DNA from 4 places in the Myceligenerans cantabricum genome. Region 4 is predicted to be linked to each of the others. Evidence: riboswitches for the same ligand, from Rfam matches in the RefSeq annotation. Region 4 holds a riboswitch; each other region holds the start of a gene.
The links. A riboswitch is a leader RNA that binds a small molecule or an ion and turns the genes downstream of it on or off. The one in region 4 is predicted to bind cyclic di-AMP.

Region 1 (3,575 bases), on a different contig from region 4:
TGGGCGAACCGCGGCGGGCGCCGGTCCTCGAGCTCCTCCGGCGGGCCGAGGCGCGGGCGCACCACGGTGCGGAAGATCCAGCCCTGCCACGTGCCCTCCGCCCCGCGCACCGTGCCGAGCACGAAGCTGAGCGCGACCGCGGTGAGCAGCACGAGCCCGCCCGTGCTCGCGCCGAACAGCATCACGATCGCCAGCAGCAGCGCGGTGATGCCCGCGCCCGCCCGGGGCCCGCGCGGGTCGACGAGCCCTCCGGCCCGCGGCGTCGACGCCGCGGTCATCGTGCCGGCCCCTGCGTCGTGCCGACCCGCTCGCCCACGGTCGCTCCTGGGCGCGTCGCCGCGGCCTGCTCCTGGCCGGTCGCCCGGGTGAGCGCCTCGCGCGCCTGGGCGGGTGTCACGGCGCCGCTCATCCGCGCCACCTCCACGCCGTCCGGGTCGAGGACCAGGACGGTCGGAGTGCGCAGGACGCCGAGGCGGTTCGTCAGGGCGAGGTGGTCCTCGACGTCGAGCTCGTGGTGCACGACGCCGTCGCCGGGTGCGGCGAGCGTCCCGAGGACCCGTGCCGTCGAGCGGCACGCCGCGCACACCTGCGCGGAGAACTGCACGAACGTGACCCGTGTCCCGACGCCCACCCCCCGGGACGCCCAGTCGACCTGCCCGCCGTCGCCGGCGGCTCGCGGTGCGCGCACCGCTCCCTGCCGTCGCGACCACGCCACGCCGACCACCACCGTCAGCGCGACCACACCACCCAGCAGCAAGATGTCCATCGCCGTCTCCGTCCGCCCGGCCGTCGAGGCCGGAGATGCTGATCTCCGCACAGCATCACATCAACATCGTCATGGTGAACCATCGTCTTGATCTATGGACAGCCGACGCCGCCGGCCGCCCGCGCCCGGGGCGCGCTCACGTCGAGGAGGTCGGTGACGAGACGCAGGAGGTCGGCCCGGTCACGGACGGGGAGGTGAGCGACCAGCTCGTCCATGGCGTCGGTGACACCGTCCTGGAAGTCCTGCGCGGCACGTCTGCCGTCGTCGGTGAGGCGTACGTCGATGGCGCGGCGGTCTCCAGGGACGGGTTCGCGGGCGACCAGGCCGCGCCGCTCGGCGCGGTCGACCAGGCCTGTCAGGGCGGCCTTCTCCACGCCGGTCGCGCGGGCGAGCTCCGCCATGCGCAGGGACCGGTGCCGGAGCTGGAGCACCATGCGGGCCTGCACGACGCTCAGGCCGTGCGCGGCAGCCACGTCGCTCATCACCTCGTACACGCGGGCGGCGAGCCGGGCCAGCGGGGGCAGGCCGACGGGATCACCAGGGTGGCAGGCGCCGGTCTCGGGTGTCACGACGACCAACAGTACACACTCATGATAGTTAATTCCGTGTACAGTCATCGCCATGGACGACAACGGCTTCACGTACCCGCACGGCACCCACGGCGCCCGACAGCCCCGGGGCGCACTGCTCGCCTGGGCGAACAGGCTCGTCGCACGCTGGGCCGGCAAGAGGTCCCGCCCGGTAGGGGGCATGAAGATGCTCGCCCTGCACACCGTCGGCGCCAGGTCCGGACAAGCGCGGCAGACCCCGGTCACCCGGTTCGACGGCGGCGACGGCACGTGGCTCGTGGTGGCCTCCGCCGCGGGCGCCTCGGGGAACCCGGCCTGGTACCACAACCTCGCCGCGCACCCGGACCAGGTCGCGGTCGACGTCGGCGGGAAGCACCTGGCGGTCACCCCCGCCGAGCTGTCGGGTCAGGAGCGCGCCGCGGCCTGGGAGCAGATCGTCACCGAGGTACCCCGGTTCGCGCACTACGGGACCGCCACCGACCGGCTCATCCCCGTCATCCGCCTCACCCCGAGACCCTGACCTCCGGCCGCGCGAGGTTCCGGCTCGTCACGCGCGGATCCTGGTAACCCGCCCGGCGCGCCGCGCGCCGGTGGTTTCGGCGTCGATCTGGCCGGCGAACCGCGACCGGGAAGACACATCGCTTCCGAGAGGGCCTCCGGGGAGCGTCCGGCCTGGTCGCCGCTCTGCCGCCCGTGCCCGACACGGCTCGCGAGCCCACTACTCATGTCCGACAATCCCGTCAAGCACCACGCCGATTGACGCGAGGTCCGTAACGCGATTGTGACTTTCGGGCCCATCAGGGTTACCGTCAGTCTCGCTCGCGGTAAATCTCGCGGGCGCTCGAGGCGGACGCCGAACCCTGTCACCGCCCCGGGGCAACTGCACCGAACAGATGACAGGGACGGGGGAACCACGAAGTGGGCACCATCGGTGTCCTTGGGGTGAAGCCGCACAGGTAGGACCGCGGCCGGGTCATTCTCCGATCCGAATCCGACAGCTCACCTCGCAGGCGTCGGGAGAACCGAACGTGACGACACGCACGCCCGGGCGCCATCGTGCTGCCCGCACCCCCATCACCCCACTCACCCCCCTCACGCGCGCCGCGGCACGCGGCATCTCGACCACGGCCCGCCGCGGCGCGGTCGTCGCGGCCGGCTCCGGCCTGCTCGTCTCCCTGCTCGGCGCCCCCGCGGACGCCACGCCGGCCGGCGACCACGACACGAGCACGGCCGAGCTCGAAGCGGTGGCCCAGGGCCTCCGGCAGGAGGGCCTGGAGAAGGCGGCCCTCCAGGGGGCCACGCTCCCGGACCTGACCCTCCAGGCCGAAGCCGTACCGGCACAGGCCGCCCAGGAGGCGGCCACCGCGCCGACCGTGAAGGTCGCCGCCGACAGCACCTTCGCCGTGGAGACGGGAACGATCAAGGTGACGCCGGCGCCCGAGCCCGAGCCGGAGCCCGAGCCCGAGCCCGTCGTCGCGGCACCCGAGCCCGTCGAGGAGACGGCCGCACCCGCCGTCGAGGAGCCCGCCGCACAGGAGGAGGCCGTCGCCGAGGAGCCCGCCGCACAGGAGGCGCCCGCCCCCACCACCAGCTCCGACATCCTCTCCATCGCCAAGCAGTACATCGGCGTCCCGTACCTCTGGGGCGGCTCGACCCCGGCAGGCTTCGACTGCTCAGGGTTCACGTCCTACGTCTACGCCCAGGTCGGCATCAGCCTGCCGCGCACCTCCTCGGAGCAGCGCTACGCCGGCACGGTCGTCTCCCGGGCCGAGGCCCAGCCGGGCGACCTCATCTGGTCCCCCGGCCACATCGCCATCTACGCGGGCGGCGACATGCAGGTCGAGGCCCCTGTCCCGGGCCAGACCGTGCGCTACACCTCGATCTGGCAGTCGAGCCCGACGTTCATCCACGTCGGCTGACACCGGACGCGCAGCACGGGGTGGGTGCCGGAGCACTCACCCGAGGGGGCGCCGCAGGCTCGGCAGACCTGGTCCGCGCCTGGCGCTCCCGCTCGGCGAAGGCCCGCACCGTCACGGTGCGGGCCTTCGTGCGTGCGGGCCTTCGTGCGTGCGGGCCTTCGTGCGTGCGGGCCTTCGCGTGTGCCGGTCCTCACACATCCCGGCGCCGGCCCGCGGAGGATCCCGGTCCCGCGGCGCCCGGCCCGGTACGGTGCCGGACATGCCCACGCTGCTGAGCAACCCGCGCCTCGCCGCGGTCGCCGCCCGCGGCGTCCAGGCGCT
Region 2 (3,575 bases), on a different contig from region 4:
AGCTCAGCGGGACCACGACGACCGGGCAGTGGGCGTGCGCGGGCAAGGCCGAGGACACCGTGCCGAGCAGCCGTTCGGTGAATCCGCCGCGCCCGCGCGTGCCGACCACGGCGAGCCCGTGGTCCGCGGAGAGCTCGACGAGCACTCCCGCCGCGTCGCCGGTGGCGACCGACGTGGTGACCCGGGCGCCGGCGGCGACGGCACGCTGCTCGGCCTCGTCCAGGACGGCCTTCGCGCCCTCCGCCATGGAGGCGTCGTCGAACGCGGCGTACCCGCCGTCCAGCGAGGCGGCCGTGAAGGAGGGCAGGGTGTAGCTGCTCACGAGGTGCAGGGACCAGCCCACCTTCTCGGCCCAGGCCACCGCCCAGTCGAGCGCATGCATGCTGGCGGCCGATCCGTCGACTCCCACCAGCACGACCTCTGACCGAGTCATCCGCGTCCTCCTCGTCGGCGCGTGCATCGTCGCGGACCCACGCTATCGCAGACGCACGAGAGCCGGGCAGGGACCATGGCCCCTGCCCGGCTCCGCGGGAGGTGTCGGTACCGCGTGGGCGGAAGGATCAGTACCGGATGAAGATCGGGTTGCTCATCCAGATGGTGCGGAACTGGACGGTGTCGCCCGGCTTCGGGGCGTCGATCATGGTGCTGCCGCCGGCGTAGATGCCGACGTGGCCCGGGGCGTAGACGAGGTCGCCGGCCACGGCCTCGGAGGCCGACACCTGCGTGCCGCCGGCCGCCTGGGACGAGGACGAGTGCGGGAGCGAGATGCCCACCTGCGCGTACACGTACGCGGTGAAGCCGGAGCAGTCGAAGCCGCTGGGGGTCGTGCCGCCGGACACGTAGGGCGTTCCCACGTAGCGCGACGCGATCGAGATGATCTCGCTGCCGTTGGCGGATGCCGGGGCGGACGAGGTCTCCGTCGTGGTGGTCGCCGTGGCGGCAGCCTCGCCGGCGGCCTCCTCGGCGGCTGCCGCCGCCGCGGCCTCTTCCGCGGCCTCCTCCTCGGCGGCGAGCTGTGCCTGGTACTCCTCGTTCTCGGAGGCAGGTGTCACGGAGACGACGCCGGACTCGGCGGCCATCTTGGCGTCGCGGGCGACGGTGACGACCGGGGCGGCATCGACGACCGCGCTGGCCTCGCTGCTGAGGGCACCGAGGTCGAGGGCGCTGAGCTTGGTGAGGTCGTCCTTCACGGTCTCGCCGGGCGCGGCCTGCGCGGCCGCGGCGCCGAAGGTCGAGACGAGGATCCCGCCGGCTGCGGCCGCGACGGCGGTGCGTCGGCCGAGCTGGGAGTTCTGCACGAGATCGGTGAGCGGAGTCACGGGACGACGCGCGGAGCGGTGGCGTCCGGCGGCAGTGCGTGCTGTCACGAGTATCTCCAGATCGCCTACGAGGTCAGCTGTCGGGTTCGAGTGGGAGAACACCCGGCCGCGTGTCCCGAAGGCCACGCCGCTTCACCCCAAGGACGCACCCTGGCGCCCAGAATCGGGTCCCCCGCCCCTGTCATACGGATCGTGGGGTCCCCGACCGGTGACAGGGTTCGGCGTCCGCCCGGGGGCTCGTCGACCTTGAGCCGTCGAGCGTGCCGAACCTACCCCAGCGCCGACGGGAATGTCACGCTCCGGCAACGGAAATAGGCCCCACCGACCATTATCGCGACAGATTCCACACATCCGTGACGACGTCGCCCGGTGCCGCGAGCCGCGGCGCACGCCCCGGCGTCAGCCTCGCAGCCGCTCCACCACGTGGTCCACGCACGCCGTGAGGGCCGCGACGTCGTCCGGCTCGACGGCCGGGTACATGCCCACGCGCAGCTGGTTGCGACCCAGCTTGCGGTAGGCGAACACGTCCTGGATCCCGTTCTCTCGCAGGACCGCGATCACCTCGCCGGCATCGACGGTGTCGTCGAGGTCGACGGTGCCCACCACGGTGGAGCGCTCCTGGGGCCGCTCGACGAACGGAGTCGCCCACTCGCGCGACTCGGCCCATCCGTAAAGATTCTGGGCAGACGTCGCGGAGCGCTTCACGGCCCAGTCGAGCCCGCCGTTGCCGAGGATCCAGTCGAGCTGGTCCGCCAGCAGGACCAGCGTCGCGACGGCGGGCGTGTTGAGCGTCTGGTCCTTGCGGGAGTTCTCGACCGCCGCCGTGAGGGAGAGGAACTCCGGGACCCAGCGCCCGCTCGCCTCGATCCGGCCCGCCCGCTCGACGGCCACAGGCGACAGGACGGCGAGCCACAGACCGCCGTCGGCCCCGAAGACCTTCTGCGGCGCGAAGTAGTACGCGTCCGTCTCGGTCAGGTCCACCGGCAGCGCACCCGCGCCCGACGTCGCGTCCGTCAGCAGGAGAGCGCCGTCGCCGGCCCCCGCGACGCGACGGACCGGGGCCATGGCGCCGGTCGACGTCTCGTTGTGCGGTGTGGCGTACGCGTCGACACCCTCGGCGGCGGCGAGGTGGGCGACCGTGCCTGGCTCCGTCTCGATCACCTGCGAGTCCTCGAGGAAGGGGGCGCGCGACGTCGCCTGCGCGAACTTGCCGCCGAACTCGCCGAACACGGCGTGCTGCACGCGGCGCTCCACGAGGCAGAGCGTCGCCACGTCCCAGAACGCCGTGGCCCCGCCGTTGCCGAGCACCACCTCGTACCCGTCGGGCGCGCCGAGCAGGTCGGCCACGCCGCTCCGGATCCGGCCGACCAGGCTCTTGACCGGATCCTTCCGGTGGGAGGTGCCGAGCAGGCTCGGCGTGTCGAGGAGGCGACGCACCTGCTCCTCGCGCACCTTGGAAGGACCGGAGCCGAACCTGCCGTCGGCGGGAAGCAGGTCGGTGGGGATCGTCGTGGCCATCTCTGAACTGTAGTTCGGGACGCCGACACGACCACGGGGTGTTCCACGTTCACGGATAGGCTTGGTCCGGGGCTGAGGCAGAGAACATGGAGTTGACGTGACCGATCTGATCGACACCACCGAGATGTACCTCAAGACGATCTACGAGCTGGACGAGGAAGGCATCACACCGCTGCGCGCGCGCATCGCGGAACGACTCGGGCACTCCGGGCCCACGGTGTCGCAGACGGTCGCACGCATGGAACGTGACGGCCTCGTCGTCGTCACCGGTGACCGGCACCTGGAGCTCACCGAGTCCGGGCACGACAAGGCGATGCGCGTGATGCGCAAGCACCGCCTGGCCGAGCGCCTCCTCACGGACGTCATCAAGCTCGACTGGGAGCACGTGCACGTCGAGGCGTGCCGGTGGGAGCACGTGATGAGCGAGCTCGTCGAGGAGCGCCTGATCGGCCTGCTCGACCATCCCCACGCCGACCCGTACGGCAACCCGATCCCCGGGCTCGCCGAGCTGGGCGAGAACTTCTCCGAGCCGCCGTACCTCGAGGGCGTGGCGGCCCTGCCCACCCTGTTCGAGTCGGCGGCGAAGAAGGGGGAGCCGGGGCCGTCGTCGGCCACGCTGGCGCGGATCGCCGAGCCGCTGCAGGTCGACGTCGAGCTGCTCGCCCGCCTGTCCGACGCCCGTATCCTCCCGGGCGCACGGGTCACGCTGGCGTTCGCGGACGGTATCTACACCGTCGG
Region 3 (3,575 bases), on a different contig from region 4:
GAGGGCACGGGCGGACTGACGCTGGGCCGCCGCACGGAGACCCGGGAGGGCCTGGATCAGCTCATGGCCATCGCCGAGTCCGCCGGCGGCAGCCCCGACGGGCCGGCGGAGCAGGCAGCGGAGGCAAACTCGAGCCACTTCGCGGACCCGGACGGATTCCGCTGGGCGCTGTCGTCCTCACAGTGATCGGAGCGGTCCGTGGTTCCGCACCCACCCGACGTTGCGATGCGCGACGACCAGGGCGAGGCCCGACGGGCACGGCCGGAGCGGGAGTGCGAGTCGGGCTACTTCGACCGCTCGCTCACCGTGTACGGCCAGGAGGGCGAGCCCTGGGGACGCTGCGGGACGGCGGTCCGGCGGGAGCAGTTCATGAACTGCTCGTCGTACTTCTGTCCGCGCTGCCAGCGCGAGCCACGTTCCTGATCCCGGCGGCGCCGTCGCGCCGCCACGCGGTGAGCTGGTCCGCGAGGAACCGGGCGGCACCGCGGGGCCGCCCGCCCGCCACGTGCGGGGTGAGGACGAGGTTCGGGCAGTCCCACAGCGGTGACCCGGCGGGCAGGGGCTCGGTCTCCATGACGTCCAGCGCGGCGCCCGCGAGGCGGCCCGAGCGCAGCGCGTCGATCAGGGCGGCCTCGTCGACGGTCGCGCCCCGGCCCGCGTTGACGAACCGGGCGTGGGCGGGCAGCCGCGCCAGCACACCGGCGTCGAGTGCGTGCCGCGTGCCCGGCGTGGCGGGCAGCAGGGACACGAGGACGTCGGTCGTGGGCAGCAGCCCGGCGAGCCCGTCGGGCCCGACGACGTCGAACCCGGCGCGCACCCCCGCCGAGCCCGCCACCCCGGTCACTCGGGCGCCGAGCGCGGCCAGCATCGGTGCCAGCCGCTCCGCGATGGACCCGAAGCCCCACAGGACGACGTGGGCGTCGGAGAGCGTCCAGTGGGCGTCCGTGCCGGGCGCGGCCTGGGCGGTGGCCATCTCGCGGGCCCAGCGGTGCTCGCGCTGCGCCGCGAGGGCCTCCGGCAGCCGCCGTACGGACGCGAGCACGAGCATCAGGGTGTGCTCGGCGACGGTCGGGTCGTGGAGGGAGCGCCCGGAGGAGATGACGACGTCGTCCCCGAACCCGGCGGCCAGAGCGACGTCCGGCCCGGCCGACAGCGTCTGCACCCAGCGCAGACGGGTGAGTCGCCGTGCGGCGTCGGAGACGGCTCCGGGCGGGTTGGACCAGGTGACGAGGACGTCGGCGTCGGTGTGCTCGTCGGGGACGGGCGCACGCATGTCGTAGCGGACGACCTCGTCGTCGGACACGCGCCGCGCGCCGTCGGCGAGGAACCGCCGGAAGTCGAGATCGAACGCGACGTCGGGCAGGAGGATCTTCACGCGGGGGACTCTAGTGCCCGGACGCAAGTCACCGGGTGCACGGTACGGCTGACCTGGTGGCCGCCCTACCGCGCACCCGGCGAGCCGCCCGGTGCGAGACCGTGCTCAGGCGACCCGGACGAACGTCGGGTTCGACTGCCACATGGTCGTGTAGCGCAGCGGGGTGCCCGGCTGCACGGCCTCGACGATCATGCCGTCGCCGGCGTAGAGGGAGACGTGGCCCTCGGTCCACACGATGTCGCCGGGCTGGGGGTCGGTGACGACGGTACCGGCGTAGCGCAGGTCGCTCGACGTGCGGGGGAGGCTGACGCCCAGCTGGCCGTACACGTAGCTGACGAGGCCGGAGCAGTCCAGGCCCTCGCCGGGGGTGGAGCCGCCGAGCACGTACGGCGTGCCGACGAGCTCCATCGCGAGGTTCACGGCCTGCTGGCCCGTGGTGCTGCCGGTGCTGGTCGAGGTGGACACCGCTTCGACCTCAGCGGCGGCGGCCTCTGCCTCGGCGGCCGCCTGGGCTTCTGCCTCCGCCTCGGCCTGACGCTGGGCCTCGAGCTCCGCCTGGCGCTGGGCCTCGAGCTCGGCCTGGCGCTTCTCCTCGGCGAGGCGCTCGGCCTCGGCCTTGCCCTCCGCGGTCTCGGCGTACGGGGTGACCTTGATGGTGCTGGTCTCGACGGGGGTCTCGGCGTCCTTGGCGACCTTGACGATGTCGACGAGCTCGTCGGCGAGCGCGTTCGGGACCTTGGCGTCGGCCTTGCCGTAGTCGACGGTCTGCTTGGTGCTGTCGGCGGGCGCGGAGTGGGCGCTCGAGGAGAACACCGAGGCGAGCATGCCGCCGGTGACGGCAGCGATGGCGCCGGTCCTGGCGGCGGCCTCGCTCACGCCGGTCAGGGGGGTGACGGCGGGGCGGTCGGCGCGGTGCCGGCCTCGGCCGGACTGGCGGTTGGTCTCAGACGTGATCGTAGACACGGCTATCTCCTCCTACGCCTGCGAGGTGAGCTGTCGGGTTCGGATGGGAGATGAGATCACCCGGCCTCCGAAGAGGCTTCACCCCAAGGGCCGTCGGCCCGTCCTGCCTGGTTCCCCCGTCCCCGCCATATCTTCGCTGGTCGGATCCGGTGGCGGGGCTCGGCGGCCGGGTCCGGGCCGCGATCTGGGTATCGCGGCCGTGGATGACAGTACAGACGATCTCGTCGGATGTCACGAATTGGTCACGCGAATGTTTTCGTCTGCATTTCGGGCGTGTCGGAAAGGGGGTGTCATCGCTGGTCGTGAGCCTATGGTGGGGGTATGCCGCTCTCCGACGTCGAGCCCCGTGTGGATTCCCCGGACACCGTCGTCCAGCTCATGGAATATCTCGACTACTACCGCGGGACCGTCGAGCGCAAGCTCCGAGGCCTGCGGCCCGAGCGGCTGCACGAGCGACCTCTTTCGTCCGGATGGTCCCCGCTGGAGCTGCTGGTCCATCTGGTGCACATGGAGCGGCGCTGGTTCGTGTGGGGGTTCTTGGCGGATCAGGTGATCGAACCGTGGGGAGACAACGCCGACGGGGACCCGTGCGGCCGCTGGACGGTCCCGGACGGCACGGGTCTCGACGACTGGCTGCCCCGCCTGCACGCCGGCGGTGTCCGCACCCGGGAGATCCTGACCGGCCGCGACCTGGCGGAGCGCGGCGCGGTCGGGGGGCGGTTCGGCCCGGACGAGACGCCGCCCACGCTGCTGTGGATCGGCTTCCACGTCCTCCAGGAGTACGCGCGCCACGCCGGCCACCTGGACGCCGCCCGCGAGCTGATCGACGGCGCTACGGGCGAGTGACCGGTCTTGGCGGCGGGAACCGGCGCGGTCGGTCCTTTCGTGAGTGATCGGCTGTTCGACGTGCCGATCGTTCAAGAAAGGACCGACCGCGCGGGTCCCGTCAGCGGCGGGGGGAGAGGTCGATCCGGTCGTCCGCCAGGGCGGCCGGGACCGGGCGGTGCGTCGCGAGGACGACGGCGGTCCCGGTGGCGCGGGCATGCTGCGCGAGGAGGCGCAGGACGCCGTCGGCGGCCTCCGCGTCGAGGTGCTCGGCCGGCTCGTCGACGAGCAGCACGTCCACCGGCGCCAGCAGCGCCCGGGCGAGCAGGAGCCGGCGCCGCTCGCCGCCCGACACGTTCGCCGCGTCGGTCCCGAGCATCGTGCCCAGCCCGTCCGGCAGCCCGTCGAGCCA
Region 4 (3,575 bases):
CAGGTGGGCGTCGCGCTCCCGCACTCGTCGTCGGCCATGCGCGGCGCGGGTGCGGTCGTCTCCGCCGGGGAGGCCCGGGCGGGCGACCTCGTCTGGACCCCGGGCCACATCGCCATCTACGCCGGCAACGGCATGGTGGTCGAGGCGGTCAGCTACGGCACCCCGCTGAGCTACCGCGCCATGTGGCAGCAGAACCCGACCTTCGTCCGGGTCGCCTGAAGGCCCTCACCACCTCGGCCGCCCGACGGCGGGCACCCGGCCTCTCGTGCCAGGTCCCGCCGTCGGCGGCCGGAGTTCTCACCGCGCGAAGGCGCGCAGCTCGTCGTACTCCTCGTCGTCCTCCTCGTCCGGCGCGCCGCGGGTCAGCCGCAGTCCGGCGACCGCGACGCCGAGCAGCAGTCCGACCACCCAGCCGCCGAGGTCATGACCGTCGCTGGACAAGGTCGTGCCGAGCAAGGGCTCCCAGGCGGCGCCGAGCACCACGGGGATCGAGAGCGGCGCGGCCCCGGGAGCGAAGTACCCGCCCACCGCGTCGAAGACCGGGCCGGCGGCCTGCAGCACCCACACGAGGCCCGCCGCCGGGAGCCAGCCGAGCATCTGCAACGGGTTGCGGTCCACGCCGAGCCCGAGCGCGACACCGAGCACCACCGCGAAGATCCACCAGGTCCCCTGCGGCACCGCGGCCTGCCCGGGCAGCAGGCCCCACAGCCAGCCGTCGGCGAGGACGACCGGCAGCGCGAAGGCCGCGGCACGCAGAGGCGCCGGCGCGAGCCCGGCCAGCAGGCCGAGCACCAGGCCCAGGACGGTCCCCCCGACGGCCACGGCCAGCAGGGCGTTCGCCTTCGCGTCGTCGGCACCGTCCGCCGAGCCGATCTGCCACCAGGAAACGCCTCCGGCGGCAACCAGCGCGAGAAGCGTGCCGAGCACGGCGGCCGCCGCACCACCACCCCGATGCCGCGCGAGACGCGCGCAGGCTCCCGCCAGCACTCCCCCGATCACGCTCATCGTCACCAGGGAGGCGACGGCGTCCTCGGCGGCGAGCGGCAGCGGCGTGAAGCCGTCGATCTCCTCGAGCGTGGTCGGCTGGAAGCCCAGGGCCTGGTAGATCTCGTGCAGGATCCACGGCAGGAAGCCGATCACCCACCACACGACGGCGCTCATCAGGAGCATCCACCACCCCGAGATCCGGGCGGGGACATCGATGGCCTCTGTCGTCTTGGTCTCCGTGTCGGTCACGCCGTTGGACATGGCGCGCACGGTAGCGGAACCCGCGTGACAGGTGTCGCCAGAATTGTCGGAATGTCCGGCAAAAACGGCCATCCCATGCCGATTCCCGTTGTGCGTGACACGTTCGTGACTTTTTCGACGAAGGTGTGTACCTTGAGTCTCGCTCCACCGGAATAGGTGGAGTCGCGACGCGGACGCCGAACCCTGCCACCGCATCGTGACCCAGGATGACCGTGGCAGGGGCGGGGGAACCATCTCCGGGCGACGGACCAGCGGACCACACGGTGTTCCGAGGGGCCGGCGTCCTCGGGGTGAAGCCGAGCAGAACCCCCAACTGCTCGGCCGGGTGAGCATCTCCCACCCGAACCCGACAGCTCACTTCGTAGGCGGTACAGGAGAACAACGGTGACCAACGCCACCCAGCGCGGACGCCATCGAGCGGACCGCAAGGCAACAACCCCCATCACGATGATCGCTCGTACCGCGTCCGAGAACGCGAGCACGGTTGCTCGCCGCGGCGCGCTCGCCGTCGCCGCCGGAGGCGTTCTGGTCTCGACGTTCGCCACGACGAGCCACGCGGCCCCGGCGTCCACCGACGTCAAGACCACCGCCAAGATGGACGGCCTCAACCTGGACGCGCTCAAGGAGACCGCCGGACAGGCCGTGAACCAGGCGCGGGCAGTGACCGTCAGCCACGATGCCAAGCTCGATGTCGAGGGCGCCACCGTCACCGCCGAGGGCGGCACCGCCGTCGAAGGTCTCGTCGAGGTGACCCCGGCCCCCGAGCCGCCGCCCACGCCGCTCAACGTCCAGATCACGAACACGGCCTTCAGCTACCTGTCCGGCGCGTACGTCTGGGGCGGTTCCAGCCCCGGCGCCTTCGACTGCTCGGGCTTCATCCAGTACGTGTACGGCCTGTACGGCATCGATCTGCCGCACTCCTCGTCCGCGATGCTCAACTCCGGCTACCAGGTCTACGACCCGCAGCCGGGCGACATCGTCTGGAGCCCCGGCCACGTCGCCCTGTACGCGGGCAACGGCATGGTCATGGAGTGGTACGAGACCGGCCTCCCCGGCCGCTACACCGAGATGTGGCAGTCCAACCCGGTCTTCATCCGCGTGATCTGACGCGTTCGCGTCCCGCACGCACATCGTTCTCCGAGCGCCGCGGCGCCGTCGGCTCCCCTGCCCGACGGCCCCGCGGCGCTCGTCGTCGTGCGACCTTCCGGGGACGACGCCGGCGCGGGGAGCGCGACCCCGCGGTCGACGGCGGCCGGATGGGGCTAAGGTCGTGAGACGTGCGATTCCGCAACTCACCCGCCGAGCGGGAGACGAACAGCGCGGCCTCCCTCCGCCGTCGCCCCGGCCAGATGGTGGCGCTCGGGTTCCTGGCCACGATCGCAGTGGGGACCGTCCTGCTCTCGTTGCCCGTCGCGGCGTCGGGTGAGCGGGCCACCTTCGTCGAGGCGCTGTTCACGGCGACGTCGGCCACCTGCGTCACCGGCCTGATCGTCACCGACACCCCGGTGTTCTGGTCCGGGTTCGGTGAGGCGGTGATCGCCGTGCTGATCCAGATCGGCGGGCTCGGCGTGATGACCGTGGCGTCGCTGCTGGGCGTCCTGCTGACCCGCAGGCTGGACCTGAGCTCGCGGCTCGTCGCGGCCGCCTCGACCCGGAGCGTCGGCCTGGGCGACGTGCGCGGTGTGATGAAGCGCGTCCTGTGGATCGCGCTGACCGTGGAGGGCGCCTGCGCCGCGATCCTGATCGTCCGGTTCAGCACCGCCTCGGACATGACGCTCGGGACCGCCGTGTGGCAGGGCGTCTTCCACGCGGTCTCGGCCTACAACAACGCGGGGTTCTCCCTGTTCAGCGACTCCCTGATGGGCTTCGCCGCCGACCCGTGGGTGTGCCTGCCGATCAGCGTCGCGGTGATCCTGGGCGGGATCGGCCTGCCAGTGATCGCCGAGGTGGTCCGGGCGGTCCGGACGCGCCACGGCTGGCGCAGGCTCCGCCGGCTGAGCGTGCACACGCGGATCACCCTGTGGATGACGGGGCTCCTGCTGCTCGGCGGCACGCTGTTCGTCCTGGCGGCGGAGTGGGACAACCCGGCGACCATCGCCGGCCTGGACACGCCGGGCAAGGTCCTGGCGTCGTTCACGCAGTCGGTCATGCCGCGCACGGCCGGCTTCAACTCCCTCGACACGTCGCAGATGCACCACGAGACGTGGCTCGCCACGATCATCATGATGTTCATCGGTGCGGGGTCGGCGGGCACCGGGGGCGGCATCAAGGTCACCACCTTCGCGGTCCTGGCGGTGGTCATCTGGTCCGAGCTGCGGGGTGAGCAG

Region 1: it holds a riboswitch for cyclic di-AMP, as region 4 does, so the genes downstream of both, ACYU96_RS13435 (C40 family peptidase) here and ACYU96_RS17545 (C40 family peptidase) in region 4, are expected to answer to the same signal.
Region 2: it holds a riboswitch for cyclic di-AMP, as region 4 does, so the genes downstream of both, ACYU96_RS15470 (C40 family peptidase) here and ACYU96_RS17545 (C40 family peptidase) in region 4, are expected to answer to the same signal.
Region 3: it holds a riboswitch for cyclic di-AMP, as region 4 does, so the genes downstream of both, ACYU96_RS00745 (C40 family peptidase) here and ACYU96_RS17545 (C40 family peptidase) in region 4, are expected to answer to the same signal.

The regions. Positions count from the first base shown of each region.
Region 1 covers NZ_BAAHAJ010000009.1:956,836-960,410, forward strand. Annotated here, with positions in the region: gene ACYU96_RS13415 (DUF4395 domain-containing protein) at 1-278, opposite strand, end outside; gene ACYU96_RS13420 (thioredoxin family protein) at 275-766, opposite strand; gene ACYU96_RS13425 (MarR family winged helix-turn-helix transcriptional regulator) at 859-1,335, opposite strand; gene ACYU96_RS13430 (nitroreductase family deazaflavin-dependent oxidoreductase) at 1,388-1,855, shown strand; cyclic di-AMP (ydaO/yuaA leader) riboswitch at 2,209-2,362, shown strand; gene ACYU96_RS13435 (C40 family peptidase) at 2,364-3,254, shown strand; gene ACYU96_RS13440 (alpha/beta hydrolase fold domain-containing protein) at 3,514-3,575, shown strand, end outside.
Region 2 covers NZ_BAAHAJ010000011.1:188,202-191,776, forward strand. Annotated here, with positions in the region: gene ACYU96_RS15465 (universal stress protein) at 1-433, opposite strand, end outside; gene ACYU96_RS15470 (C40 family peptidase) at 561-1,367, opposite strand; cyclic di-AMP (ydaO/yuaA leader) riboswitch at 1,367-1,553, opposite strand; gene serC (phosphoserine transaminase) at 1,719-2,837, opposite strand; gene ACYU96_RS15480 (metal-dependent transcriptional regulator) at 2,935-3,575, shown strand, end outside.
Region 3 covers NZ_BAAHAJ010000001.1:155,617-159,191, forward strand. Annotated here, with positions in the region: gene ACYU96_RS00730 (VOC family protein) at 1-186, shown strand, start outside; partial or broken gene ACYU96_RS00735 (DNA-formamidopyrimidine glycosylase) at 280-423, shown strand; gene ACYU96_RS00740 (NAD(P)-dependent oxidoreductase) at 368-1,375, opposite strand; gene ACYU96_RS00745 (C40 family peptidase) at 1,481-2,338, opposite strand; cyclic di-AMP (ydaO/yuaA leader) riboswitch at 2,339-2,500, opposite strand; gene ACYU96_RS00750 (mycothiol transferase) at 2,660-3,184, shown strand; gene ACYU96_RS00755 (amino acid ABC transporter ATP-binding/permease protein) at 3,285-3,575, opposite strand, start outside.
Region 4 covers NZ_BAAHAJ010000013.1:68,366-71,940, reverse strand. Annotated here, with positions in the region: gene ACYU96_RS17555 (C40 family peptidase) at 1-219, shown strand, start outside; gene ACYU96_RS17550 (hypothetical protein) at 298-1,248, opposite strand; cyclic di-AMP (ydaO/yuaA leader) riboswitch at 1,413-1,630, shown strand; gene ACYU96_RS17545 (C40 family peptidase) at 1,633-2,355, shown strand; gene ACYU96_RS17540 (TrkH family potassium uptake protein) at 2,526-3,575, shown strand, end outside.